DNA from 3 places in the Clostridioides sp. LIBA-7602 genome. Region 3 is predicted to be linked to each of the others. Evidence: riboswitches for the same ligand, from Rfam matches in the RefSeq annotation. Region 3 holds a riboswitch; each other region holds the start of a gene.
What was found. Region 3 has a riboswitch for S-adenosylmethionine ahead of metK (methionine adenosyltransferase). Riboswitches for the same ligand answer to the same signal wherever they lie in the genome.
Positions count from the first base shown of each region.

Region 1: linked by a shared signal. The riboswitch ahead of ACTG45_RS08610 (MetQ/NlpA family ABC transporter substrate-binding protein) and the one ahead of metK (methionine adenosyltransferase) in region 3 are both predicted to bind S-adenosylmethionine.
Region 2: linked by a shared signal. The riboswitch ahead of ACTG45_RS06030 (homoserine dehydrogenase) and the one ahead of metK (methionine adenosyltransferase) in region 3 are both predicted to bind S-adenosylmethionine.

Region 1 covers NZ_CP196991.1:1,796,970-1,807,490, forward strand. The annotation lists gene ACTG45_RS08570 (DUF819 family protein) at 1-779, shown strand, start outside; gene ACTG45_RS08575 (dipeptidase) at 838-1,818, shown strand; gene ACTG45_RS08580 (ABC transporter permease) at 2,074-3,027, shown strand; gene ACTG45_RS08585 (iron chelate uptake ABC transporter family permease subunit) at 3,017-3,973, shown strand; gene ACTG45_RS08590 (iron ABC transporter ATP-binding protein) at 3,970-4,725, shown strand; gene ACTG45_RS08595 (siderophore ABC transporter substrate-binding protein) at 4,807-5,775, shown strand; gene ACTG45_RS08600 (putative bifunctional diguanylate cyclase/phosphodiesterase) at 6,244-8,103, shown strand; gene ACTG45_RS08605 (TerD family protein) at 8,169-8,768, opposite strand; gene ACTG45_RS08610 (MetQ/NlpA family ABC transporter substrate-binding protein) at 8,871-9,668, opposite strand; SAM riboswitch class I at 9,780-9,885, opposite strand; gene lplA (lipoate--protein ligase) at 9,976-10,521, opposite strand, start outside.
Region 2 covers NZ_CP196991.1:1,244,447-1,254,967, reverse strand. The annotation lists gene ACTG45_RS06030 (homoserine dehydrogenase) at 1-759, opposite strand, end outside; SAM riboswitch class I at 862-968, opposite strand; gene ACTG45_RS06025 (YhbY family RNA-binding protein) at 1,060-1,428, opposite strand; gene obgE (GTPase ObgE) at 1,458-2,735, opposite strand; gene rpmA (50S ribosomal protein L27) at 2,846-3,136, opposite strand; gene ACTG45_RS06010 (ribosomal-processing cysteine protease Prp) at 3,150-3,467, opposite strand; gene rplU (50S ribosomal protein L21) at 3,482-3,793, opposite strand; gene ACTG45_RS06000 (Rne/Rng family ribonuclease) at 3,894-5,315, opposite strand; gene ACTG45_RS05995 (TIGR03936 family radical SAM-associated protein) at 5,333-6,034, opposite strand; gene ACTG45_RS05990 (TIGR03960 family B12-binding radical SAM protein) at 6,036-7,880, opposite strand; gene ACTG45_RS05985 (FprA family A-type flavoprotein) at 8,199-9,392, shown strand; gene ACTG45_RS05980 (transglutaminase-like domain-containing protein) at 9,623-10,521, opposite strand, start outside.
Region 3 covers NZ_CP196991.1:174,079-184,599, forward strand. The annotation lists gene murA (UDP-N-acetylglucosamine 1-carboxyvinyltransferase) at 1-264, shown strand, start outside; gene spoIID (stage II sporulation protein D) at 351-1,415, shown strand; gene ACTG45_RS01185 (M23 family metallopeptidase) at 1,481-2,149, shown strand; gene spoIIID (sporulation transcriptional regulator SpoIIID) at 2,247-2,507, shown strand; gene mreB (rod shape-determining protein MreB) at 2,703-3,722, shown strand; gene fabZ (3-hydroxyacyl-ACP dehydratase FabZ) at 3,738-4,166, shown strand; gene yyaC (spore protease YyaC) at 4,277-4,786, opposite strand; SAM riboswitch class I at 4,975-5,078, shown strand; gene metK (methionine adenosyltransferase) at 5,215-6,408, shown strand; gene ACTG45_RS01215 (YkvI family membrane protein) at 6,727-7,824, shown strand; gene recD2 (SF1B family DNA helicase RecD2) at 8,085-10,304, shown strand; gene ACTG45_RS01225 (ComF family protein) at 10,307-10,521, shown strand, end outside.

The sequences.
Region 1 (10,521 bases), 1.6 Mb from region 3:
CAGCCATGTCAGGAGCATTTAATGCACCTGGAGAATTGGTATCAGCAACAGTTGTAGCAGACAATCTTTTAATGGCATTATATTTCTTTGTTTTAATAGCTATCCCATCAATTGGATTTTTTAGAAAACATTTTAAACATCCACATGTAGATGAGATGGAAAGTATGGATGTAACTGAAGGAGAAACAATAGCAGCAAATTATTGGGGAAGAAAAGAAATATCTTTAAAAGATATAGCAATAGCTATTGGTAGTGCCTTTATAATCGTTGCAGTATCTGTAGAATTATCAACTTGGTTTAAAGCTATAATACCAACATCAAATCCTTTTTTAGCAATGTTAAATACTCTATTTGGTAATCAATATTTAATAATAACTACTTTGACTATGTTATTTGCTACATTTATGCCTAAATTCTTTAGTGATATAAAAGGAGCACAAGAGATAGGTACATTTTTAATCTATATATTCTTTGTGGTAGTAGGTGTTCCTGCTTCTATAACATTAATAATCCAAAAATCACCATTATTGCTTTTATATTGTGGAATAATGGTACTGATAAACATGTTAGTTACATTTATAGTTGCCAAAATATTTAAGTTTACTTTAGAAGAAGCTATTCTTGCATCTAATGCAAACATTGGTGGGCCTACAACAGCAGCAGCTATGGCAATATCAAAAGGATGGTCTAAACTAGTAGGACCAATACTTATAGTTGGAACATTTGGATATATAGTTGGCAATTATTTTGGCCTTTTAGTAGGAAATATTTTAATATAATTCTATATGAACTAAAAAGTTTATTTTAAGAAAGACTTTTATTTAACTGGAGGTTGTTATGATTTTCGATGGACATTCAGATACTTGGGCAGATGTAACAATAAGAAGACTCAACGGGGAGAAAGATGTATTTAGAAGAATTCATCTTGATAATTTTAAAAAAGCAAATATAGAAGGAGCTATTTTTGTAATATGGATAGACCCTCCATATGATAAAGAACCTGAAAAAAGAGTTAAACAAATTATAAGCTCTATAAAAGATGAAATTGAAGATATGAAAGATATTGTAAATATAGTAAAAAGATATTCTGATATAAACAAAGGTATAAGTGAAAATAAAATAAATATTTTAATTGGAATTGAAGGATTAAGTCATATTGGAAAAAATATAGATTTGATAGATTATTTTTATAAGGATGTCGGTGCAAGACATGCATCATTAACTTGGAATGAGCAAAATGAACTTGCTACAGGTTGTTTAGGAGATAAAAACAGAGGTTTAACTCAGATAGGGAAAAAAGCAGTAAATAAGATGGAAGAATTGGGAATGATAGTAGATGTATCACATTTAAATGAGAAGTCATTTTGGGATTTGATGTCTATTGTAAGTAAACCAGTAATAGCCTCTCATTCTAATGCAAGAAACTTATGTGATGCTAAAAGAAATCTTACCGATAATCAATTAAAAGAAATTTCAAAGATAGGTGGATTAGTAGGAATAAATAGTTTTAGAGGGTTTACTAATAGTAATCCAAAGAAGCAAGATTTGATACACTTAGTTGACCATATAGATTACATGGTAAATCTCATAGGTATAGAGCATGTATCTTTTGGTTTTGATTTTAGTGATTACTTAGGAGTAGAGACTATAGGTTCTTTTACTGAAAATGCCAGTATCCCAAGTGTAGATGGTCTTGAAAGTACACATACAGCACATAACATAATAATAGAACTTGAAAATAGAGGTTATAAAAAAAGAGATATAGATTTAATTTCTAGTGGTAATTTTTATAGACTCTTTAGAAATATATTAAAATAATATAATAAATAACTTAAATTTACAAAATATTTATTATATTTAATGGGAATACTTACATATTTAAATTAGCATTTATAATTTATTTTATTAAATTAAATTTTAATGTTACTAGGAGTTTCAATTCTAGTAACATTTTTTATGTAAAAAACAAATATATATACATATTGACAATGATAATTATTATTGATAAACTATAAAAGTAAAAAATGATAATAATTATCATTTTAAATGAAGAATAGTTTTTGAGGAGGGAGAATGAAAAAAAGGTATTTAGTCATAGGAATAATAATTTTGTCTTATTTTTCTTTATTTATAGGAGCCGAAGATATAAATATAATGCATATATTTGCAAAAAATCAGCATAAACTTATGATATTTATCATGAGTAGAATACCAAGATTGATAAGTATATTGATTGCAGGTGTAGGGATGAGTATAGCGGGTCTTATAATGCAACAGATAAGTAAAAATAAATTTGTATCACCTACAACAGGAGCTACAATAGATGCAGCTCAATTTGGTATAGTAATCTGTATGCTTTTAATACCAACTGCATCTATTTTTACAAAGACCATAATAGCATTTATATTTTCTCTTATAGGGACTTTTATGTTTATGAGAATAATAAGAAAGTTGCAATTTAAAAATATAATATTCGTGCCATTAGTAGGTATAATGTTTGGAAATATAATAGGCTCTATGACTGATTTTATTGCATATAAATATGATTTGAGTCAAAATGTAAGTTCTTGGATGCAAGGCGATTTTTCTATGATACTTAAAGGCAATTATGAAGTATTATATATTACAATACCTCTTATAATATTAGCATATATTTATGCAAACAAATTTACTGTTGTTGGTATGGGTATGGATTTTGCAACAAATTTAGGTCTGAGCTATAAAAAAGTTGTTAATATAGGTTTGGTAATAGTGGCACTTGTCACAGTATGTGTAGTAGTTACAGCTGGTAATATACCTTTTATAGGTCTAATAGTTCCAAATATTGTGTCCTTATATATGGGAGATAATATAAGAGCGAACATATGGTATACTGGTTTATTTGGAGCTATATTTGTGCTTATATGTGATATTTTTGGAAGAATAGTTATTTATCCATATGAAATATCTATAGGACTTACAGTTGGAGTTATAGGAAGTATGCTATTCCTTTATTTAATACTAAGGAGGAATATAAATGAAGCTTAGTCTTAATCAAAAAATTTATTTTATTAGCACATTATTATTAATATCAATAGCACTTTTTATAATTTATGGTATAGACATGAATAATGTAGATTATGCACTATCACAGAGGATACCAAAGATACTTGCTATGATATTAGGTGGAGGATGTATAGCATTTACCACTGTAGTGTTTCAAACAATTACAAATAATCAAATATTGACACCAAGTGTACTGGGATTGGATTCATTGTATGTAATGATTCAAACTATAATAGTATTCATATTTGGCTCAACTAGTAGTTTAATTATTAATGAGAATTATAATTTTATTATTAATGTTACTATGATGATTGGAGCTTCAATGTTATTATATAAGACATTGTTTGAGAAAAATAAACATAATATTTTCTTTTTAGTCCTAGTAGGGATGATATTTGGAACATTATTTAAAAGTGCAACAACATTTATCCAAGTAATGATAGACCCAAATGAATTTCTAGCTTTACAAACTAGCATAATGGCAAGTTTAAATAATATAAATACTAATGTACTTTTAATAGCATTTATAATAATTATTGCCATAATACCTTTTATATATGACGAAATAAAGTATTTGGATGTATTATCTTTAGGTAGAGAGCAGGCAATTAATTTAGGTGTAGATTTTGATAAAGTAGTTAAAAAGATGATAATACTAATAGCAATTTTAGTTTCAATATCAACAGCACTTATTGGTCCAATGACATTTTTAGGACTTTTGCTTGCCAATATAACTAGAGAAATTTTTAAAACGTATAAGCATACATATTTAATTTTTGGTTCCATGTTGATAGGAATGATTACATTAATAATTGGTCAATTTTTTATACAGCATGTATTTAAATTTGATACTACTTTAAGTGTAGTAATAAATTTTATAGGAGGAATTTACTTTATTCAGTTATTGTTAAAGGGGGCAAATAGGTGATAGAGATAAGAAATATATTTAAAAAATATAAGAATAAAAATGTTGTAGAGGATGTCTCTTTTAATATAGAAAAGGGAAAAATAACATCTTTTATAGGGCCAAATGGAGCTGGGAAAAGTACTGTATTATCAATAGTAACAAGGCTTATAGGAGGTGATAGTGGAGAGGTAATAATAGAAGGAAAGAGCTTAACTAGTTACAGCAACAAAGAATTAGCCAAAAAAATAGCTATTCTTAAACAATCTAATAATATAACTTTAAGACTCACAATAAGGGAACTGGTTGGATTTGGAAGGTTTCCATACAGTGAAGGAAACCTAACTAAAGAGGATGAAAAGTATATTGATGAAGCGATAGAATATATGAAATTGACTGATATACAACATAAGTATCTAGATGAATTGAGTGGAGGACAAAGACAAAGAGCTTATATAGCAATGGTAATAGCTCAAGATACAGAGTACATATTGCTTGATGAACCACTTAATAATTTAGATATGAATCATTCAGTTCAAATGATGAAAGTGCTTAGAGGTCTTTGTGATGACCTAGATAAGACTATAGTATTAGTAATGCACGATATAAACTTTGCATCATGTTATTCAGATAATATAGTTGCATTAAAAAATGGAAAAATTGAGAAAGTAGGTCGTACAGACGAGATAGTCAATGAAAAAGTTTTAGAAGATATTTACGAAATGAGCTTTAATATTAAACATATAAATGGAAATCGAATCTGTATTTATTTCTAAATTATGATATATAAAAATAAATAAACCTTATAATAAATTCAAATTAAAATAGAGATTAACAAGAAAGAGGGAGATATCATCATGAATAAAAAAGTAGCGATAGTAGCCGCAGTAGCCATAGTAGGATTAGTGACAGTATTTGCATTAGGTGGAGGTAAAAAAAATGAGCCTAAGACATTAGAAAATTCAAATGATACTATAAAGATAACTCATAGCTTGGGAGAAACAGATGTAAAGTTAAACCCTAAGAAAGTGGTAGTATTTGATTATTCAGCTCTAGATACAATGGATGCATTAGGTGTAGGGGAGAATTTAGTAGGGCTTCCAAAGTCAAGCTTACCAACATCTTTAGAAAAATATAAGGATGAAAAGTATGCAGATTTAGGAGGGTTGAAAGAGCCAGATTTAGAAGGTATAAAGTCAGCAAATCCAGATTTAATTATAATAAATGGAAGACAAGAAGATTTTTATGAGCAATTATCAAAAATAGCACCAACAATAAGTACAAGTAAAGATGATAAGAAGTATTTGGATTCTGTTAAAAATAATATAGATAAAATAGGAAAAATATTTGGAGTAGAAGAAAAAGCTAATCAAGAATTTAGTAAAATTGAAAAAAAGATAGAGGCTCTAAATAAAAAAGTAACAGAAAAAAACTTAAATGCTTTAACGCTAATGGTGAATGAAGGTAATTTAAGTGTATTTGGTGAAGAATCAAGATTTAGTGTATTATACAAGAGTTTTGGATTTGAAAATAAAGATAAAAATATAAAAGAATCAAGTCATGGTCAAAACATTACTTTTGAGTATATAGCAAAACAAAATCCAAAAGTTATGTTTGTTATAGATAGAGGAATAGCTACAGGTAGTGATGTAAAAGCAGGCTCAACAGCAAAAGCTGTTTTAAACAATGATGTAATAAAATCTATGGATGCATATAAAAATGATAACATAATATATTTAGATTCGCCAACATGGTATGTAAATGATGGAGGTCTAACTTCTTTAAATAAAATGATAGATGATGCGTCACAAGCAGTTAATAAATAAGTCTATTATTTACGATGAACATGTTTTATTTATTGCTATTTAATCAGCCACTTAAAGTGGCTGATTTTTTATAGTTTAAATAATAATGTGAATTATAATAATATAAATATATTCAAAATATAATAAAATACAAAGTTATACTAGACAAAAAGAATAATTTTTAAATATAATTGAATTATATAGATATATAGGTTGTCGCAATTATATAATTTTAAGCAGAGTTTTATAACTAAAAGTAATATAAACTGTATCTAAAAAAAGAGTGATTTCTATAAAAACGTTTTTGTAAATAGATATAATACTAAAAATAAACTATGTAAAATAAGCATTTCTATATCTTAATTGTATAGAAATTTTTATTGGAATTTCATGCTTCTTATTTGAAAAAATGATTATACACAACTTTGTTGAGTTGATTATAAAGAATATCTAATACATGAAAAACTACATAGAGGATAGGGGTATTTTATGAAGAGAGTTTTGAGGGTAACTATCTTAGTCTTATTTATTTTATTAATTTCTATAAGCTCCATTTCGATTAAATTGATTCGTAATATTGCGGACTATGGAAAACTAATTAATTATGTTGGTATCGTCCGTGGAGCGAGTCAACGTTTAAGCAAATTAGAGATGGACAATCAACCAAATGATGAGTTAATCGACTATATAGATGGAATTTTACATGAATTAATTACAGGGGATGGAAAGTACGGTTTGGTAGTTACCGATTGCAAAACATATAACGATTATTTATTTTTACTAGAAAAAAAGTGGAAAGATTTAAATAGTGAAATAGAAAAAGTAAGAATGAATGAAGAAAACAATCATTTATTAGACACAAGTGAAGACTTTTTTTATCTTGCAAATAATACAGTGTTTGAAATAGAAAATTTTTCTAAAGAGAAAAGTGATTATCTAATGACTTTAATAATCATTATATCTATTATAGGTATGTTAGCATGGATTATATTGATTATACAATACAATAGAAAATTGATTAGTTTGGAAAAATTAAATGTAGATTTAAAAAACATTGCGTATAAAGATGAGCTCACAGGAGCAAATACTATAGAAAAGTTTAAGCTAGATGCAAATCAAAATATTTATAAGTATAAAGACAAGAAATTTGCTGTATTCTATATTGATTTTGAAAATTTTAAATACATTAATGACATATTTGGATATGATTATGGTGATATGATATTAAAACGATATGCTAATCTTATGATGAATGATATTGGAAAATATGAGATATTTGCAAGGGAAATTGCAGATAGATTTATTGCTTTAAGGTGCTATGTGGATAAGGCAGACTTAGTGATACGACAACGAGTTGTAGATGAGAAACTGATTAATATTACGAACGAAATTAAAAACAAATATAACATTACGATTGTCAGTGGAATTTGTTGTATTGAAGATGTAATTGAAAAACTAAACATAGATGATTTAATAAATAGAGCAAACTTTGCACAAAAAACTGTTAAAAATAAACCAGGTACTAATTATGCTTTTTACAATGAAAATATTCGTAAAAAAATGATTGAAGAAAATACAATCAAAAGTAGAATACATGAAGCCATTGAAAATAAAGAATTTATAGTTTATTTTCAACCCAAAGTTAATTTACATAATCAAAAGATAGATTGTGCAGAAGCTTTAGTACGTTGGTTGACTCCAGATAAAGGTATCATATCTCCTGCAATATTTATTCCAATACTGGAAAAGGATTTTTTTATTGGTTTGGTAGACAAGTATGTTTTTGAAGAAGTTTGTAGATGGATTAGAAAGAGATTAGATGAAAATAAACCATTTGTTCAAATATCAGTTAATGTTTCTAGAATACAGTTTTATAATACCAACTTTGTGGAAACTTATTCAGAGATAAAAAAGAAATATAATATACCTCAAAACACTATAGAAATTGAATTTACTGAGAGTGTTGCTTTTGAGAATCAAGAACACTTTTTGGAAATTATACATGACTTACATAAAAATGGATTTACTTGCTCTTTAGATGATTTTGGAAAAGGGTATTCATCTTTGGGTGTCTTAAAAGATTTACCATTTGATGTTTTAAAACTTGATTCTATGTTTTTTAATGCTAGCTTAGACAAAGATAAAGAAAAAACAGTAATAAAAAATATTATACATATGCTAAAAGAATTGAATATTACAACAGTTGCAGAAGGTATTGAATGTAAGGAACAAGTTGAATTTCTAAAAGATGTTGGATGTGATTTAGTACAGGGATTTGTATTTTATAGACCAATGCCCATGTTAGAATTTGAAGAAATATTGGATAAAGAATTTGTTCATAATAGTTAGAAAGTAAATAATTATAAAAAAAAGAGACTGTGAGTGAATTTACTCATAGTCTCTTGATAATGTACTTATTTTCTTCCTGCAACCCATTTTAAGCCCCAATGAAACTCATTGTCCATTTCTTTATGGCCTTTAAAGTATTTAATGACTTTTTCAACACTGAATGTCTCATCATTTACATTTTCTATCAATGCTATTGAACACATGTTATAGCCATTTTTATGTTCATCAAGTTTAACAACTAAATCTGAATCTTGTTTTTGTTTGATTGTTACAATTCCATCAGCCTCAGACCAATTAGCTACACCTTCATAGATAAAAGCATAAATAAGTATTCTCTTTATTTCTTTTATTTTATTACCATTTATTCTTATATTTTCTCCTTGTGTATTGCTACCTGTTCTGTCATCTCCATCTAATTGAGCAAAAGGGGGATTCTCTAAACTACCAAAAGAATTACCTAATGCTTGTACAGCACCTTTTACACCATTTTTCATTTCAAACAGGCAACCTAAATCTAAATCTATATTACTGCTTTTTAGAGAGCCAAAAAAACCTTTTTTTTGTATTTTTTGATTCCAATTTAAATTAACTAAGATTTCACCTAAATCACTATTTTCTTTTTTTGTAAGGTTTATTTTTTGTCCCTTTTTTAATTCTATAGCCATAGTAATCTTCCTCCATAAACATAGATTTACTTAAATGGTAGCACTTAACAAGTCAATATTCAACAAGATTAGAATAATAATATTAAAATTATACTAAATATACTAGAAAACAGGAATTACAATTCCTTTGTATTTCTCTTCAATTATACTTCTTGCTTTATCTGATGTAAGAACATCTTGTAGAACTTTAATTTTTTCACTATCTTTATCTTCAGTTCTAAATGCCAAAAGATTTGCATACTCATCATTTATAGGAGCTGTATAAAGTCCATTTTTCTTAGCATCAAGACCAGCAGGTACTGCGTATGTAGTATCTATAAATGCAGCAGTTACGTCTGGAAGAGAAGATGGAATCTGAGCAATATCCAATTCTTTAAATTGTATGCCTTTTGGATTTTCGATTATATCTTTAGGACTAACTAGTCCATCATCTTTAGGTAAAGTTAAAAGCCCAATACTTTCAAGATATCTAAGGTCTTTAGAACAAGAAGATGGATTGTTGCTTATTGCAATTGTATCTCCTTTTTTAAATTCATCAATAGATTTTATCTTGTAAGAGTAAAGTATTGCTGGGCATACATATAGTTTTTTTCCAGCCATTATTTTATATCCTTTAGCTTTGACAGCCTCTTTTAGATAAGGTTCATGTTGGAATAGATTTGCATCAATTTCTCCATTATTTAAAGCTTCGTTTGGAAGTATGTAATCATCAAAATTCTTAATTTCTAAGGTATAACCTTTTTCTTCGATAAGTGGCTTTAATTCTTCTAATAATTCTCCACCTGGTACTAAAGTAGCACCAACAACAATTTTTTTGTCATCGTTAGCTTTAGAGCATCCAACTATAGATAAAGTGAAAACTAGACATAATAATAAACTTAATAATTTTTTGAATTTCATATAAATTCCCTCCTGAATATGATTGATTAGTTAAAAATAAAATACCCTCTTTTATCACACTGCAAAATAAAATAAGCCTGAGTTTAAACTCAGGCTTTAAAAGCTAATTTAGACTCATCTTTCAGTATAATACTGCAGGATTTAGCACCAATGTATATAAAAATATACTGGTTGCTGGGTTTCATAGGGCCAGTCCCTTCACCACTCTGGATAAGAAGTATCAATTTTTAATTATGTTATAAATATTATCATGATTTTTTATATATGTAAACACAATTTTATAAATATTTTAAAATCTTTAGTATTTCTATTTAACACCTAAGATTCCAGAAACTAAAATATCAGTATCAGCACCTAAGAAATAATCATTTATTTCAATTGAATTTAAAACATTTCTTAAAGCATTTTCTTCATGCTTTGTGCCAACAAGTTTGTCTTCCACAAATGAAACATCACGTTTTCCAAAAAAATCTCCAAAAAATTTTATAGTTGTTATTATGCCTTTATCAACATTTAGATTAAACTCAACATTTCCACCAGAATATTTTAACTCATTTGAAAGAGTATATTTTGGTGAATTACCAAAGTTCCAATCCCAAGTTTCATATTTTAATTTAGTAAGTTTTTCTATTTGTTCTATGTCATACTTACTTAAACAATAATTAGTATTATCAATATTAGTTTTAGATAAATAATCCATGATTGCATCTTTAAATTCCAGTATATCCATTTTAGATTTTAGATGTTCACTTATATTAGTTACACGAGATTTTACAGATTTTATTCCCTTTCCTTCAAATTTTATAGGCTTTACTTTTAAAGCTTTTGAAAGGTCGTTTATCTCAGATGAAAA
Region 2 (10,521 bases), 1.1 Mb from region 3:
TCTAACAAACCCACTTACTTCTCCTGATTCATACTTACTTCTAGCAACTAATTTTATCTTACAATTTAATTTTTTTGCGTATTCTATATCTTTTTCATCTATTGAAGTTATTCCTTCTAATAATAAATCTTTCCAATATACTATTTTTCCATAAGATAAAGTAGATAATATAGATAGTTTTCTAGCACTATCATATCCTAAAACATCTGCATCTGGGTTAACTTCTGCAAATCCCAATTCTTGTGCTTGTTTTAAAGCTACATCATACGGTAGATTTTCATCATACATCTTTGATAATATAAAATTACAAGTTCCATTCAAAATAGCATTTATACTCTTTATATTATTACCTTCTAATGATTCTATCAATGGCTTTAAAACTGGAATACCACCTGCTACAGATGCTTCAAATTTAATGCTAACATCATTTAAATTGGCTAATTCTATAAGGTCGCTACCTCTCTCTGCAAGCAAGTCTTTATTGGCTGTTACTACATGTATTTTTTTATTTAATGCTCTTGTTACATAATCAAAAGCTGGATTCAATCCTCCAATTACTTCAACTAGTATATCAATATCCTTATCAAATATATCTTCTATATCTGTTGTTATCTTATCAAAATACTTTTTAGACTTATGTTTCTCTTTATTTTTAACTAAAATTCCAACTATTTCTATATCTCTTTTTGAAGTATTATTTTCTATTAAATCAATTAATCCACTTCCTACTGTTCCATACCCTAATATTGCTATCTTCACTGTTACATACCCCCATCATTTTGATTATATTAAATTATTTATATGTATAAATATACTAATTAAAAAAGCTTGAGTATAAACTCAAGCCATATGACGGGTTTATACTCATCTTTCAGCATAACTGCTGCAGGATTTAGCACCAATGTATAATAAAATATACTGGTTGCCGGGCTTCATAGGGCCAGTCCCTCTGCCTCTCTTGATAAGATTGCTAATTTAAATTTATGTTTAATAGTATAATACAATTTTTGCCAATTGTCACTATTTTTTTAACTTATTTTACTAAAAGAATATATACTATTATCTAGCTGCTCTTTTAGTTGGTTTACCTTTTTTTGTAACATTATTATTTTTAACCTTGGCTTTTGCCTGTTCATGTCCTGGGAAAAGTATCTTAGGTTCCTCAACATTTCTCTTATAAATAGTAAATTTAAAACCAATAGCTTGCACAAATTCAGCTCTTAAAGCTTCACATACTGCATTAGCAGTTTCTTTAGCATCAAGACCTGCATTTTCTAGTATAGTAACTTTTACTAATTCTCTAACTCTTAACATATCATCTAATTGCTCTAAGAAACTTTCTGTGACACCTTCTTTACCAATTTGTGTAGTAGGTTTTAAAGTATTTGCCAAAGATCTTAAATACGCTCTTTGTTTTCCTTTTAACATATCCTCACCTCTATAATCCTATACTAAAATTAATTGTAAAATTCAAATTCCAATTCGTAAATTCTAACTACATCTCCATCCTCTATTCCCATTTCTCTAAGTCTATCAAACACACCTTGACTTTCCATAGCTTTTTGGAAATATTGAAGAGATTCCATATCATCAAAATTTACAGAATACATTATTCTTCTAAGTGCTTTACCTGTAACTACATACACACCATCTTCAATATCTATACTCAATTCTTCTTCAGTACCAATATCAAGTTCTGGTCTGTACATTTCTTCTTCTGAAACTAGTTCCACATCTTCTACTTCTTTTAAAAGTTTAGAGACATAGGCTATTACATCATCTATTCCTTGACGAGTTGCTGCAGATATTTTAAATACTGTATATCCTCTGCCTTCTAACTCATTCTTAAATGTATCAAACTTACTTTCATCTTCTAGTATATCAAACTTATTTGCAACAACAACTTGTGGTCTCTTTGAAAGCTTTTCATTGTACAATCTAAGTTCGTCATTTATCTTGTCAAAATCTTCAATAGGGTCTCTACCCTCTAGTCCAGATATATCTACAATATGTATCAATACCTTTGTTCTCTCTACATGTCTTAGGAATTCATGCCCTAATCCTATACCTTCAGAAGCACCCTCTATAATTCCAGGTATGTCTGCAAGTACAAAACTATCTCCAAACTTAGTTTGAACGACACCTAGATTTGGTGTTAGTGTTGTAAAATGATAGTTTGCAATTTTGGGTTTAGCCTTAGTTACCACTGATAGAAATGTTGATTTACCTACATTAGGAAATCCTAAAAGACCTACATCTGCTATCATTTTAAGTTCAAGAGTTACCCATCTTTCTTCTCCATCTGTACCAGATTTTGCAAAAGCTGGAGCTTGTCTTACTGCATTTGCAAAGTGTTGGTTACCTTTACCACCTATACCACCTTTTGCAACTACAGCTATATCTCCTTCTTTCTTTAAATCTGCCAATACAAGACCTGTAGCCTCATCTCTTATTACTGTACCTGCTGGTACTTTTAATACTAGGTTCTCTCCATTTTTACCAGCTCTTTTACCTTTGCTTCCGTCGCCACCATTTTGAGCTTGATATTTTTTTTGGTACTTAAAGTCCATTAGAGTTCTAAGACCCAAATCAACTTCAAATATGATGCTTGCTCCACGACCACCATCTCCGCCATCTGGTCCACCAGCTGGAACATATTTTTCTCTTCTAAATGCTACCGAACCATTTCCACCATTTCCAGCCTTAACAAATATTCTTGCCTTATCTATAAACAAATTCTTCACCTACTTAATTAAAAACTTTTAATTAGCATTACCAAAAACACTATTATAAATTCATCAGTACTATAAGAAAAAGGAGTGCCTCAACACTCCTTTTATGTATATTACTCAGCTATTGCTACTGGATATATACTAACTTTTTTTCTCTTCTTGTCTTTTCTTTCGAATTTAACAGTACCATCAACTAATGCAAATAAAGTATCATCGCTACCTTTTCCAACATTAGTTCCTGGATGTATTTTAGTTCCTCTTTGTCTAACTATTATACTTCCAGCAGTTACTAATTGCCCATCGAATCTCTTAACACCTAATCTTTTAGATATAGAATCTCTACCATTTTTAGAAGAACCTACCCCTTTTTTAGATGCTAATAATTGTAAATTCATGTTTAACATATGGAGTCACCCCCTACTTTTTTAAAATTTTTATATTTTTTGGGTATTCCCGTTTAATTTCTTCAACCGCTAATTGAAAGTGATTTAGTAATAATTGTGCATCTTTTATATGTATATCTTTAACTATACATTCTATATGACCTTCTTCTCCTACTACTTTTTCAAATTCAATCTTTTGTAATTTGTCTAAAGAATTTATAACTGCAATAGCATTAGATGTAACTGCAGCACACACTATATCATAGCCTATTTCAGCAAAATCAGCATGTCCCTTTAAACAAAAACCTTGTATCAAGAAATCATCATTATAATAATATTTTACTTTTATCATAACTTAACCAACAACTAAGCGTTTATTTTTTCTACAACTATCTTAGTGTATGATTGACGATGTCCTTGTTTTCTTCTGTAATCTTTTTTTGCTTTATACTTGAAAACTATAACTTTCTTAGCCTTACCTTGTTCAACAACTTTAGCTTGAACAGATGCTCCTTCTACTACTGGAGAACCTAATTTTAATTCTCCATCTTTAGAGCAAGCTAATACTTCGTTTAAAGTAACAACATCACCTGCGTTAGCTTCTAATTTTTCAACGAATAATACATCACCTTCAGAAACTTTATATTGCTTCCCACCAGTCTTTACTATAGCGTACATTAAATACACCTCCTCGGCCTCAAACTCGCCAGTACAAGGTACTTCATTTGAAGATTTAGACCTTTACTGTGCGGCATTACAATTATTAATTATAAAATATTTACATTTTATTGTCAACTATTTTATCGAAAATAACATTAGTTTTATTGTGTTTTAATGTAGCATTTGAGTTTAAAGAAATCTTTATATTATATTTTTCACCAATTTTATCAATTATATCCATATAATATTCTTTTATTTGTTCAAAAATAAAATCATTAAACTCTATTATTACATTTTTATAGACTGTATGCTCGCTTATTCTCATAATTTCTTTTTCAATACCATCTACCATATGATGTATAGATTTTATCGTTTGTGCACCATCACAACATGGACAAGACATTAGATAATATTTATCAATAGACTCTTTTTCTCTACGCCTTGCAACTTCTACTAAACCAAGCTTCGTCATACCTAACACTTCAGCTTTTCTTTTATCTTTATTAAATTCTTCCTCTAAGAGGTGTAAAACTTCATTTTGATGCTTCTTTTTATGCATGTCAATAAAATCAATTATTATTATTCCAGCTATGTCTCTAATTCTAAGTTGCCTTACAATTTCTTTTGCAGCTTCAATATTAGTTTTATAAACAGTCTCATCAAGTTTGCCAGTTCCAACAAACTTACCTGTATTTACATCTATGACTGTAAGAGCTTCTGTCTTTTCAATTATTAGATAACCTCCACTCTTTAACCATACCTTTTTATTTAGTAACTTATCTATTTGAGATTCTATCCTATATAAATCAAATACATCTCTATTTTCTTCAAGACATAGTTTATCAACATAAGTATTGTCTATTCCCTTCAAAATAGATTTGAGTTCGCAATATCTATCATAACTATTAGTAATTATAGATTCAATATCATCATTCACATTATCTTTTACATATTTAGTTGCAAAATCTAAGGATTTATATAATAATTTTGGTCCAATACCAAGTTTATATTCTTTTAAAATGTTTTCATACTTTAATTTCAACTCTTCTATATCTTTTTTTATTTCATCATGAGTGCAACCTTGAGCCTCAGTCCTTATTATTAAGCCTAAATTTTCTTTATTTACTGCCTTAGTAATTTTTTTTAATCTAAATCTTTCTTTTTCATCAGTAATTTTATTCGATATTGTAGTTCTATCATTGGAAGGTATATAGACAATATACCTTCCAGAAATACTAATTTCAGTGTTTAATTTTGCACCTTTAGTTCCTATTTCTTCTTTATTTACTTGCACTAGAATATCTTGACCAGATTTTATAGTACTTCCTTTTTTCAATTGTAAATAAGCAAGTTTTTTAAAGCCAATATCTACAAAACAAGCTTCTATTCCTGGTATAACTTTTTTTACAATTCCACGGTATATATTGGATACAGTCTTTTTATTTAAATTATCCTCAACAAAAAGTTCTACTAACCTTTCATCTTCAAGTACTGCTGTTTTCTGAGACCCTACTAAGGACTCGATAACTATCTTTTTCACAACTTCACCTCTCGAGCCTACATAGGAGTCACTAATTCACCATCTTCTAATACATATAAATCTCTTCTCAATATATCAACATCTAATGGGTCAACATTCAATTCAAACATCTCTAATATTTTTGGAATAAGTATATTAGTATTTAAATTAGTCTTTGAACCTGTAGCTATAGTAGCGGTAAGAGTAATATATTCATCTTCTAAATTTAAAACATCAAAAGTTCTTATCATAGGTCTTATATCAACTTCTACCATCTTCCCTTTTTTATTCTTTTTTGTTATAATTATTTCTTTATTATTCATAAAATCAATTACTTTTCTTTTTACAAACTCTTTAGTTAGAGGTCTTTTTAACTCTATATTAAACAGATATTCTCCATAATCTATCACAGAAGAAAGAGAAGGTGTTTGTCTATCAATTTCTTTTGCTTTGATAAATGCTATTCCATCTGGAAGTTGAACTGATACTTTACTTAAGAACTCCTCTACTGATAAATCATCTTCTTCTATCTCAATATCTACATACTCTCCCTGACTTTCTGTTCCTAAAGCCAAAGCATTACCATAACTCATTTTAGGATGAGGATTAAACCCTTGAGAATGTGATAAGTTTATTTCAGCTCTCCTAAATGCTCTTTGCAATAATCTCTGAAGGTCAAGATGTGATATATATATCATATCGCCTTCCTTTTTAAATTTTACTCTTATTATTTTACTCATATTAGCAAAGCCCCCTTCCTATATCATGTATATTTATTCCACAGCCATTACAATTATGTCTACAATCAGAAGTGATTTTTTCTTTTTTAGCATTCTCATCTTCTCTAATTAAGAATTTTTTATTAACACCTACATCTATATGGTCCCAAGGAAATACTTCTTCATAAGTTCTATTTCTATGTGCATAAAAATCTATAGAAAGATTATTTTTTTCCATAGCTTCCTTCCATATATCCAAATTAAAGTGTTCTGCCCATCCATCAAACTTTGCACCTAGTTTAAATGCATCATATATAACTTTTCCTATCCTTCTATCCCCTCTAGCTACTACAGCTTCCATCAAGCTAGTTTTTGAATCATGGTAATTGTATTTTATATTGTTGTTTCTCAATTTATTTACTAAGTGTCTTTGCTTCTCAACTACTTCTTCTGTAGTATCTTGTCCATGCCATTGGAAAGGTGTAAATGGCTTTGGTACAAATGTAGAAGTACTTACTGTAACGCTAAAACTTCTCTTTAATTTACCTCCATTTACTTTTCTGTAAATATCAATAACCTTATATGCTAATTTAGCTATTCCATCTAAATCATCATAAGTCTCAGTTGGTAAACCAATCATGAAATATAGTTTGACACTATTCCATCCCATCTCAAAAGCTCTTTCTGTTGCATTTTCCAAATCTTCTTCTGTGACACCTTTATTTATAACATCTCTAAGTCTTTGAGTTCCCGCCTCTGGAGCAAAAGTAAGTCCAGACTTTCTTACTTGTTGTATTTTATCAGCAATTTCCATTGAGAAGTTATCTAATCTAAGAGATGGAAGAGAAATCCCTATATTATTAGAAGCATACTCGTCTACCAAATAATCAGTAAGCTCAGATAATTTGCTATAGTCACTTGTACTAAGTGATGATAATGATATTTCATCATATCCAGTATTTTTAACTAATTTATCTAATATTTCTTTAAGTCTTTCAACACTTTTTTCTCTTATTGGTCTATATATCATACCTGCTTGACAGAATCTACATCCTCTTGTACATCCTCTGAATAATTCCAACACTATTCTATCATGAACAGTATCTATATAAGGTACTATTAGTTTCTCTGGATAGTCTACAGTTTCAACATCTTTTATTATTCTCTTAGTAGGATTCTTAGGAACTCCATCTCTATTAGGAGTTACACTTTGAACTGTACCATCTTCATTGTATTTAACATCATAAAAACTTGGTATGTATACTCCCTCTATACTTGATATTTTATATAAAAAATCTTCTCTAGTCGTTTTATTTTCCTTCCATCCTTTATACTCATTTACTACTTCTAAATTGACCTCTTCACCTTCACCTAATATTACTACATCCACAAAATCTGCTAAAGGTTCAGAATTATAGGCACAAGGGCCACCAACCATTACAAATGGGTCTTCCAGTTTTCTTTCCTTTTTTAATATTGGTATATTTGCTAAATCTAATATATTTAAGATATTAGTATATGAAAGTTCATATTGAAGTGTAAAAGTAACAAAATCAAAGTTTGTTATAGGCTCTCTTGACTCTAATGCAAATAATGGTATGTTTTTTTCTCTCATTATATTTTCCATGTCAACAGCAGGAGAATATACTCTCTCACAAAATACATCTTCATCTTTGTTTATTACATCGTATAATATATGACTTCCTAAGTGACTCATACCAACTTCATATAAATCTGGAAAGCAATGTGCGTATCTTATCAATTCACTATTACTAGTATCTTTATGAATTGAATTTATTTCATTTCCAAGATATCTAGCAGGCTTTTCTACTTTTTTTAAGATTTTTTTCAAGTCTACTTTATTCATTTATCCAAATTCCTCCAAACAAGCTCTTTATTTTTATTCTTATTTATAAGTAATATTATACACGATAAAATATTTTCTATCAAAAATATAACTAAAATATTGAATTTAAAACCTATATTATTCACAAAATAGAATGTCTAAAAAATATTTAATAATATTTTCCATTAAATTTTTATTAAAATGCAGATTTTTTATCAAATATGATATATTATAAACATAAACTATTGTTTTATATGACTTATAATGACATCTTTTGTTTCATTAACCCCAAAATGGGGTATGTTACTTGTATAATGATAAATTTTAGGAGGGTTAAAAATGAGTAAAGTTTTTGAAGTAAAAAAAGATATCTACTTTACTGGCGTAGTAGATGAAGGTTTAAAAGTATTCGACATAATAATGGAAACTGAGTTTGGGACAACTTACAACTCTTATTTAATCAAGGACGAAAAAACGGTTTTATTTGACACAGTAAAAGCAAATTTTAAAGATGAATTCTTAAGTAATCTATCAGAAGTTACTGATATAGCTAAGATTGACTATGTTGTAATTCATCATACAGAACCAGACCATGCTGGTAGTTTAAAGTACTTATTAGATTTAAATCCTAATATAGAAGTTTATTGTACTAAAGCTGCTAAACTATACTTAGATGGTCAAATAAATAGACCTTTTAATTGTCATGTAATAAAAGATGGTGAAGTTTTAAATATTGGTAAAAGAAACCTTAAATTTATAACTGCTCCATTCTTACATTGGGTTGATACAATGTTTACTTACATTGAAGAGGACAAGACTCTTTTAACTTGTGATGCATTTGGTTGTCACTTTGCAAGTGTTGATGCAGATGTAGTAAACAGTGAAGATTACCTAAAATCAGCTAAACACTATTATGACTGTATAGTTAAGCCATTTGCTAAGCACGTTTTAAGTGCTGTAGATAAGGTTGTAGGAATGAACATAGAATTTGATACTATATTAACTTCTCATGGACCAATGCTTACTAAAGACCCAATGGCTGCTGTTAAAAGATATGTTGAATGGTCTACAGAAGCTATTAATACAACAAATCAAAACCAAGTTTCTATATTCTACTTATCAGCTTATAGCAATACTTTAGAAATGGCTAAAAAGATAAAAGAAGGTCTTGATGCAGAAGGCGCAAAAGCTGAATTATATGATTTAGAAGATATGACATTAACAGAGATGCACGATACATTAGTAGTATCAAAGGTAATACTATTAGGTTCTCCAACTATAAACAAAACTATGGTTAAACCTATGTGGGATTTATTCTCTGTTATAGACCCAATGGCTAATCAAGGCAAGATAGCAGGAGTATTCGGTTCATTCGGTTGGAGTGGTGAAGGTATAACTATGGCTGAGACTTTACTTAAAGCTATGTCATTTAAAATGCCTGTAGAATCTCTTAAGAAAAAATTCTTCCCTAGTGAAGAAACATTAAAAGACTGTATGGCATTTGGTGCAGAATTTGCAAAATTAGTTAAATAATCATTAATCACAAACAAAATTATTTAATTTAAATAGTTTTATATCCAAAAATAAATTAAAAAGGAGTTGTCTCAAAATTGATTTTTTCTAATCTAATTTTAAGTTCAACTCCTTTTTTAAATTTTTAAAGAGGTCGAAAATCTCTTTTTTGTTTCACATAATAATGTTAAATACACCCTCAGCGAGAGGTTGCATTATTTATAATGATATGTTCTATTTGTATATTAGTATTAACGGACGTATCTAGCGTATGCTACTAGCCCTATTCCAGAATTAGATCCTTTTTCACCAATTTCTACTTTAATAATTATATTATTTTTTTTACAGTATTTTGACAATTCTGCCGCAGAACGGTTCTTACCACTAAAATCTAAAGAAAATGGCTTATCATATTCAAAAGGATATTCAACAGGTTTACTATTTGGTGCTAATGCAAACATACCATATGGTGTTTTCATAAATCCTATTACAGAAACCGTATGCTTTGATGGGTCTAAATTTGAATTACTACCTGTAAACTTAATTGTATTTATTGATGAGTCAATTGAACTACACAAAAGACCCTCATACATTTCATTTTTTGGCTTCATATTATTTCCATAAACTTCATTAAGTATTGCCCCTTGTTGATCTGCTAGCATAGTGTGCTTCCCAGCTTTTGCTGGCGGATTTTGAGTATTTACTGCTCCAACAGCTGGATATGCTGTCTTGTCAAATGGTAATGGGTGAGTAAGGCTCTTGTATATAATGTCCTTTCCTGCCGATTTGTTAGCATCAATGTCTACATGATACAAACGTCCATCCTCAAAACGGACAAGGTTCCACTGGTGGTCATTTGATGTACTATGTACATAATAACATTCAATTCCCATAGCATCACATAGGGCTTTAAAACTCCTACACATTCCAGAGCACGCACCTTTTTTAGTTACCAATGTATAGGCAGTATTGGCTCCCTCTGCTGCGTTCCAATTAACATATGTTGTGTTATTTTTAATGTGATTGTAGGCAACCATAATCTTAGCATCTGTGGTCATGTTCTTTGTAATTTTATTATTCATAAAGTCTGCTGTTGCCTGTGCTACTGAATTCAGTTGGGCTTGTGACAACTTTGGACCATATATACTGT
Region 3 (10,521 bases):
TTTATGCATGTTGCTGAGTTTAATAGAATGGGCGCTAATATAAAAATAGATGGAAGAAGTGCAGTTGTTAATGGTGTAGATGAATTGCATGGTGCAGCAGTAAATGCTACTGATTTAAGAGCAGGTGCCGCCCTTATTTTATGCGGTCTTATAGCAGAAGGAGAAACTCAAATAGGAGAAATATACCATATTCAAAGAGGTTATGTTGATATAGATAAAAAGATAACAGCATTAGGTGGTCAAATCGAAATAGTAGAAGATTAATAATTGGTTTAGAGAAGAAAGTTATAAATTAATAGGGTTGTTCATATACTTAAATACAAGGTTTTAAAAGCTAAGGAGGAGAGTATATGAAGAACCCATTGGTTGTTTTGTTAGGATTCGTGACTTGTTCTGTATTAGTTCCATCACTTATAACTTTAGTTTCTTATAAAAATGTAGAACTAACTCAAAAACCAGAGAAATCAGTATCTATAAACAAAACTATTAAAAAAAGTGATATCAAAGACGAAGGTAATAAAGAAGAAAAAAAGATAGTGAACTATGAAACTGTAAATAAAAAAACACCAATCATCAATGTGTACAATCATATAACAGGAAAAGTTGAAAAAATGGACATGGAGAATTACTTATGTGGAGTAATAGCTGGTGAGATGTCTTCAGAGTTTGACATAGAAGCGCTAAAAGCTCAAGCTGTGGCAGCTAGAACATATGTAGTATATAAGCAGGAACATGAGAAACCAAGTAAACATAAAAATGCGGTAGTATGTACTGACTACAAACACTGTCAAGAATACAAGAGTTATGATACTCTTAAAAAGTTGAATGGTGAAGAATGGATTAAGAATAAATACTCTAAAATCCAAGAAGCTGTCAGAGGAACTAAAGGACAGATAATAACTTATAGTGATAAAGCAATACTTCCTCTTTACTTTTCTACATCTTCAGGAAAAACAGAAAACAGTGAAGAAGTATTTTCTGCAAAATATCCTTATCTAAAATCTGTAGAAAGTCCTTATGATAAGTATTCTCCTAAGTTTGCATCTACACTTAAAATAAGTAATACAGACTTTGTTAAGAGTCTTAGAAGAGCATATAGCACTATTGTAATAGATACAAATAATTTAAGCAAACAAGTCTCAATAACTCAAAGAAGTGATGCAGGAACTGTAGAAAAAATAAAATTAGGAAATAAAGAGTTGACTGGAAAAGACATTAGAACTGTTTTTAAGTTAAACTCTGCCAACTTTGACATAAAATTTGGAGAAGGATACATAGATTTTGTAGTAAAAGGATATGGGCATGGTGTTGGTATGAGCCAGTGGGGAGCAGAAGGAATGGCAGAAGAAGGCTATAAATATTATGACATATTATCACATTACTACACAGATACAAAAATAAAAGATATATACTAATAATTGTATAAAATACCAAAAACACGTCAATAATCCAAATGTAGAAATATATTTGGAGGTGCAAAATGAAGAAAAAGCTGTTAGAAAAAGATGGTTTTTATTTATCTTTATTTGTATGTGTTTGTTTATTAGCAGTAGGTGGAGTTTGGTTTACAAATAATAATGTAGATAAATTAGCTTCTAATAAAGGCATGATGGAAAATGCTAATAAAGATAGTGAAGAGGAAATACATTTAATTGAAAAAGACAAGAAAGATGCTATTCCTACTGCAACAGATTCAAAACAAAACTTAGAAAAAGCTAAGTCAAAAGAAGAAAATAAGTCAAGTACAACAAAATTAAACTACATTGGAGATAAGATAATAAGAGGATATTCAGAAAAAGAACCTAGTTACTCTAAAACACTAGATGTCTGGGAAACTCATAAAGGTGTAGATGTTAGTTGTACTAAGGGTAAAGAAATAAAATCTCTATTAAACGGAATGGTAGTAGATGTATTTGATGATGAAGAATATGGAAAATCAGTAAAAATAAAAAGTGACAATAATATTGTAGTTGTATATTCAAACTTAGATGAAAATGTTAGTGTTAAAAAAGAACAGAAGGTAACAGAAGGACAATCTCTAGGTACTGTAGGAAGCACTTCTCAAGTAGAGAGTGAAGAGGGCATACATGTACACTTAGAGGCATATAACGGAGAGAAATCTATAGACCCAATGAGTCTAATTAAGTAAAAGTATAACAAGTTTAATCATATTTGGTTAAGCTTGTTATATTTTTTGGTGTTTTTACATATATATCATTAAAGCTATTATGTGAGGGGGGTAATCTTTGAGATCTCATATAGAGGAAAGGGCCATAGTGGTAGCAAAATATATACTTGAAAAAAACACTACAGTAAGACAAACCGCCAAGACATTTGGAGTAAGTAAAAGTACAATTCACAAGGATGTTACAGAAAGATTGAAGGAAATAAATCCATCCCTTGCCAAAGAAGTTAAAAGTGTGCTAGACAAGAATAAATCAGAGAGACATATTAGAGGGGGATTAGCAACTAAATTAAAGTATGAGAAGGAACATAAAAAAATGTAGGTTAAAAACCTACTTTTTTTATTGAATTAGATTATTGTAATAAATATATTAAATAATTATAAATAGCAGAATAATAATACTCTTAAAACATTTATTTTCTCTTGATTAAAGCGAGATTTTTGTATATGCTTTATTATAGGAGTATTAAAATAGACTTATAATATAATCTAATATATAAATGAAGGAGTTGAAAAAATGGCTGGAGCTGATATAGGCATAGATTTAGGTACTGCAAATGTACTTGTTTATGTTAGTGGTAAGGGAATCGTTTTAGAAGAACCATCTGTTGTAGCAATAGATAATAGGACAGATTCTGTTTTAGCTGTGGGAGAAGAAGCTAAAAAAATGATAGGAAGAACACCAAGTAATATAGTTGCTATAAGACCTTTAAGAGATGGTGTAATTTCTGATTATGATGTAACTGAAAAGATGTTAAAATCTTTTATAGATAAGATAGTTGATAAAAAAGGATTTGGAAGATTCTTCATGCCAAGGATTATGGTATGTGTACCAACGGGTGTCACAGAAGTAGAAAAAAGAGCAGTAGAGGATGCTACTAGACAAGCCGGAGCTAGAGAAGTATATATCATAGAAGAACCAATAGCAGCAGCCATAGGGGCTGGAGTAGACATATCACAGCCTAATGGGAATATGATTATAGATATTGGTGGTGGGACTGTAGACATAGCCGTAATATCTCTAGGAGGAGCTGTTGTAAGTGAATCTATAAAAGTTGGTGGGGATAGATTTGATGATTCTATAGTTAAGTATATGAAAAAACAACACAACCTTCTTATAGGAGAAAGAACAGCAGAGAAAATCAAATTTGAAATTGGTTCTGCATTTAAGAGAGAAGAAGAAAAATATATGAAGATAACAGGAAGAAACTTAATTACAGGACTTCCTAGTTCTATAACTATAAATTCAACAGAAATGCTAGAAGCTCTTAGAGAATGTGTTGAGCAAATAGTAGTTGCCACTCATGCTGTTTTAGAAAAAACACCTCCTGAGTTAGCAGCAGACATAGGAGATGTTGGTATAATAATGACTGGCGGAGGTTCATTATTATATGGATTAGATAAAATAATAGAACAGAGAACAGGGATAACTGTTACAATAGCAGAGGAGCCATTGTCTTGTGTTGCAAAAGGTACAGGAATAGCTTTGGGTTCAATAGACTTACTTGAAACAGGTGGGTCTTTTAGAAGAAAATAATTAGGAGAGTTTATAATGCTAAATATAGATGAAATAAAAAAATTAATACCACATAGATATCCATTTTTATTGGTGGACAAGATTACAGAACTAGAAGTTGGAAAAAGAGCTGTTGGTATAAAAAATGTAACAGTTAACGAGCCATTTTTTCAAGGTCACTTTCCAGAATATCCATTAATGCCAGGAGTTTTGATAGTAGAGGCTTTGGCACAAGTGTGTGGAGTTGCAATGATGTCTGTAGAGGAAAATAAAGGAAAATTAGGTGTATTTGCAGGTATAGATAAAGTTAGAATTAAGAGAGAAGTAAGACCAGGAGATACATTAACTATGGAAGTTGAAATGACAACTCTTAGAAGAAATATAGCTAAGGCAGATGCTAAAGCATATGTTGGTGAAGAGCTTGTCTGTAAAGGTGAATTAATGTTTGCTTTGGTTGAAAAGTAAAAACTAACAACATAAGAGTAAAAAGGTAGATAATTTGGAGTATTTAATCAGATACTCTAAAATATCTACCTTTTTATATAAAGAATTTTATCGGTTACTTCACATTGGACTTAGGTGGATACTAATAAAGCTAAAGCTATTGTTTCAGCTAAGTCCAATATAAAGCTAAGACGTATATTATTAAATGAAAGTCTATTGTTTTCATCAATTTTATCTACAATTCCCACTATAGAATAATTTCCTATTTGAGGTAGTTTTTTGCCAACACCTTTTCCGGGCAGGATAGGTCCTTCTCTAATTTGTATATTACCTATGTTACTCTGCGACCCCAAGCAAGCATCTATAGCCAAGAAGTTACCTTGCATATGTGTATTTTTTATAGTATCTAAAGACTCATATATGTTTAAGGCGTGAATAGGGTTATCTAGTGTACCGTAAACGGGGTATTTAAATTTACTGTTCTTAAGTATTGTTCCAACTAAAGGGCCTAAAGTATCACCTATAGCCCTGTCTGTTCCTATGCAAACAACAATCGTATTTTCATTAATTATAGTTTTTAGAACTGAACTTAGCATCTGTATAACATCATCATCGCTGTAATTTACTTTAGCTAAATACAATAGGAACACCCCCTTCAAAAAAATATATGAATAAAAAACAGTAAAAAGACCTAACTTTAAATTTCAGATAGAGATAATATTTTATTTGTCTTACAAAAAAAGGTATGGGAAAAATATGACTAAAAATCTTGACAAAATTTTAAAAAAATAGTAAGCTAGTAAAGTAAAACAAAACTTAAATCTTGATTACCTTATCAAGAGCGGCTGAGGGATAGGCCCTGTGAAGCCCAGCAACCACCCAAATGGGAAAAGGTGCTAATTCCTACAAGACAAAAGTCTTGAAAGATGAGGTCAGTTAATTAGTATACAATTACGATTATTAACCTCTTCTTATAAAGGAGAGGTTTTTTATTTTGAGTAAAATTTCTAAAATTAAAAATAAGGTAAAACCTATAATAAAAATTAAGAATGTATAAGGGGGAATAAAAATGGCAAGACATTTATTTACGTCAGAATCAGTTACAGAAGGACATCCTGATAAGATATGTGACCAAATATCAGATTCAATATTAGATGCATTATTAGAAAAAGACCCACAATCTAGAGTAGCTTGTGAAACTACAGTTACAACTGGATTAGTTTTAGTAGCAGGAGAAATAAGTACATCTGCTTATGTAGATATTCCTAAACTGGTAAGAGAAACAGTAAGAGAGATTGGATATACAAGAGCAAAATATGGATTTGACTGTGATACTTGTGCAGTTATAACTTCTATAGATGAGCAATCTGGAGATATAGCTATGGGAGTTGATGAAGGTCTAGAAAGCAAGACTGGAGAAGAGATAGAAGAAGAAATAGAAAAAGTTGGAGCTGGAGACCAAGGTATAATGTTTGGATTTGCATGCAATGAGACTCCAGAATTAATGCCACTTCCAATATCTTTGGCTCATAAATTATCAAGAAGACTTACAGAAGTTAGAAAGACAGGTTTAGTTGATTATTTAAGACCAGATGGAAAAACTCAAGTTACTGTTGAATATGAAGGAAATAAAGCTGTAAGAGTACATACAGTTCTTATATCAGCTCAACATTGTGAAACAGTATCAAATGATAAAATAAGAGAAGATATAATTAATCATGTTATTAAAGAGGTTATACCAGCTGAATTACTTGATGAAGAAACTAAAATTTATATAAATCCAACAGGAAGATTTGTTATAGGAGGACCTCAAGGAGATACAGGTCTTACAGGAAGAAAAATAATAATAGATACTTATGGTGGATATTCTAGACATGGTGGAGGAGCTTTCTCAGGAAAAGACCCTACAAAAGTTGATAGATCTGCTGCTTATGCAGCTAGATATGTTGCGAAAAATATTGTTGCAGCTGGCCTTGCAGATAAATGTGAGATAGAACTTGCATATGCTATAGGTATAGCTAGACCACTGTCTATATTTATAGATACTTTTGGGACAGGTAAAGTTTCAGAAGAAAAACTTGTTGAATTAGTAAATAAACACTTTGATTTAAGACCAGGAGCTATAATAAGAGACTTAGATTTAAGAAAGCCACTTTACAAAAAAGTTGCTGCTTATGGTCACTTTGGTAGAACTGATATAGATTTACCTTGGGAAAAAATTGACAAAGTTGAGCAATTAAGAAAAGATGCTCTAGGTGAATAATTTTTAACTAAGAGACTGTTAGAATGTAATTTTAAGATTACTTTCTAACAGTTTTTTTATTGTAGATTAAATATTTTTAATAAATGTAAATTTCTCATCATATAATAAACAAACAGTATTTAATTAGATTAGTGTATTTTGTTTTATAATATTATGGCAAATTGATACATATTATAGGATATATGTTAAAAACTGGTTAAGAATGTGTTAACTACTGTTAAATTATTAAAAATATATTGAAATATCACAATAATACGTCTAATATAATCTTAATAAACTTACACTTAAAAAATTATTTTAATTAGGGGGGAGTAATGTATGTCAGGCAAGATAAATGTTAAAACTGTTATAAGTTTTGCTGGAGCTTATGTGGCTACTGTAATAGGCTCTGGATTTGCAACTGGTCAAGAAATACTGCAATTTTTTACGTTTTATGGATATGCTGGTATTATAGGTGGAATAATATCTATGGTATTATTTTCATGGTTTGGAGCAGAAGTTATAGATAAAGGAAGAGAATTGAAGCTTAAGGAGCCAATAAAGATTTATCAAGTATACTGTGGAAAATATCTTGGCACATTCTTTGAATGGTTTGGACCACTATTTTTATTTGGAACATTAGTAATAATGATTGCAGGAGCAGGAGCTACATTATCAGAGTACTATGGATTAAATCCATATGTAGGTAGGATTGGTATGGCAATCGTTTCCCTAATAACTGTTTCTTTAGGTTTGACAAGGCTTTCTAAAATACTAGGTAATATAGGTCCTATAATAATAATATTTACACTTTTAGTAGGAGCTATTAGTTTGTGTAGTAATATTGATGCTTTACCAAATGCTGGAGCTATGGTTGATAGTCTAAACATTAAAACTGCTACATCAAGTGGGTATTTCTCAGGTGTGCTTTATACTTGTTATAATGTAATAATAGTAATAACATTCTTGACAGGAATGGGTTCTTCTGCAGTAAATAAGAAAGATGCTGTGTGGGGTGGTATAATAGGTGGAGTAGCTCTTATGGCAGCAGCTATAATGATGAATTTAGCATTACTTTCAGACATAGGAAATATATATACAAAAGAGATACCAGCACTTTATTTAGCTGATAAGATATCTCCAATAATAGGTATTTTATTCTCAGTAGTTCTTTTATTAGGAATATACACTACAGCTGTACCACTATTATGGTCAGTAACTAATAGATTTGTAGAGGATGACCATCCTAAATTTAGAATGATAACAATAGTAGTAAGTATACTAGCATGTATAGGAGGTCTATTGCCATTTGATAAGCTAGTAGGAACACTATATCCGTATACAGGTTACATGGGAATTTTGATTTTACTATGTATGCTTTATAGAAGAATTACTAAAACCAGTGGGTATAAGGAAAATAAATCTGAGATAAGTTAATATTAGAATAAATTTATGAAATTTAGTTTGTACTTTACACATGAAGTAATTAAAATAAAATAGTTATTAAAATATGGTACCTGTTTTCTAAGGTGCCATATTTTTTGGATGCACATTTTTTTTGTTTCTGATAAAATGTATAATAGTTGGAAATTAGGTTAAGTATAAAAGTATAAAAACTTTTCTAGAACTATCATAGTCTAACATATAAAATATACTAACTTAAATGGAGCGAGTATTAGTATTTTTAGGAGATAAAAATGGAAAAATTAGAAGGAATGATAAGTGAAATAGTCTTTAAAAATGAGGACAATGGATATACAATAGCTCATCTGGTAAATGAAAAGGATGAAATTGTAATTGTAGGATGTATGCCTACTTTGGCAATTGGAGAGAGTATCGAAGTTGAAGGTAAATGGGTAAACCATAAAATTTATGGTACTCAGTTTGAAGTGAATAGTTTTATGCCAGTGACACCATCATCCTTAGAAGGAATTTATGTTTATTTATCTTCTGGAATGATACATGGTATTGGTGAAAAAATGGCTAAGAGAATAATTGATAAGTTTGGTGTAGATACACTAAATGTGATACAAAATTCACCAGAAAGACTACAAGAAGTAGAAGGTATAGGGAGTAAAAAGGTAAAACAAATAGTAAAAAGTTATGAAGAAGACAGAGAGCTTAGAAACATCATAATAGAACTATCTCCTTTTGGAATAACGCCAAATTACTGTCTAAAAATATATAAGAAATATAAAAGCAGTGCAATAGAAGTCATAAATAAAAATCCATACCAACTTGCTGAAGATATAAGAGGAATAGGATTTAAGGTGGCTGATAGTATAGCCAATAAAATTGGCATAGATAAAAATTCTAAAGATAGAGTTTGTCAGGGAATTTTATACACTTTAAATAAATCTCTAAGCAATGGACATACATATTTACCAGAGCATGTTCTAATACAAGATTCGGAAAAATTATTGGAGCTAAATGGAGAAATAATAAAAGAGTGTATAATGATGTTAGTTTATAACCAAAAAATACATATAGAGAAAGTAAACAATGAAAATCTTATATATCTTATGCCATATTATTTAGCTGAAAATGGAGTATGTAGTCAAATCGTAAAATTATCACAGTATGAATTTGAAGACTTGAAAATAGATATAGATAGTGAAATTAATATTTTAGAAGAAGATAAAAAAATCAAGTTAGCAGAAAAACAAATTTTAGCAGTCAAAGAATCTATTAATAGTGGAGTATTAATTATAACTGGTGGCCCAGGGACTGGTAAGACAACCACTATTAACTCTATCATAGAGATATTTGAGAATAATGGTAAAAGTGTGACCTTAGCAGCTCCGACGGGAAGAGCAGCAAAGAGAATGAGTGAAACTTCTGATAAAGAAGCAAAAACTATACATAGATTATTAGAAATGGGTTTTTCAACAGATGATGATTTAACTTTTTTTAAAGATGAAGAAGACCCAATAAATTCAGATGTAATCATTGTTGATGAGGTATCAATGGTAGATATAATTTTAATGTACAATCTACTTAGAGCTATAAAGATAGGAACAAGAGTAATTTTGGTTGGAGATAGTGACCAACTACCTTCTGTAGGAGCTGGAAATGTACTTAAGGATATGATTGATTCTAATATTATAAATGTGGTTAAATTAAATGAAATATTTAGACAAGCACAAGAGAGTATGATAATTGTAAATGCTCATAAAATAAATAATGGAGAGCCGCTTTATTTAAATACAAAAGAGAAAGATTTCTTTTTTATAAGAAAATCTACCAATGAAGAAATATTAAATGAAATAATAGGATTAGTTAATGAAAGATTACCTAAATTTTATAAAGTTGATAAATTAAAAGACATACAAGTTTTATCTTCAATGAGAAAAGGAGAGTTAGGAGTTACTAATCTCAATATAGAGTTACAAAAGTATCTTAACAAAAAAGAAAAATTTAAAGTTGAAGAGAGTTTTTCTAAAAGACTCTTTAGAGTAGGCGATAAAGTAATGCAAGTAAAAAATAACTATACAAAAAAATGGGAAACAGAAGACCAAAAAGAAAGTGGAGAAGGCATCTATAATGGAGATATAGGATATGTTTATCATATAGATAAAGATAAGAAAACTATATATGTATTATTTGACCAAACTAAAATTGTATCTTATTTATATGATGAATTAGATGAAATTGACCATAGTTTCTGTACAACAATACATAAAAGTCAAGGAAGTGAATTTCCAGTTGTAGTATTACCAATAACTTGGGCTCCTCCCATGTTACTTAGCCGTAATTTATTATATACAGCTGTAACAAGAGCAAAAAAATTAGTTGTATTGGTTGGAGATGTAAAGTATCTTGAATATATGATAAAAAATAATAGAGTGAACCAAAGGTATTCAAATTTAGGATATAAGTTGAATAAATTTAAGCGAGAAGGGTTGTTGATAGAATAAATATGAAAATATGCAATGATAATTTTATTAAGCGTTTACAAAACATGATTAATAAATGTCTGGATTTTATATATCCTGAGAATATAAGTTGCATAATTTGTGATAAATCCATAAAGAAAACAAATACTTATTCAATATGTAAAAGCTGTTTTAATGAAATGAATTTTATACAAGATGGTTGTATGAAATGTGGAAAACCAATAACACGTCATTCAAT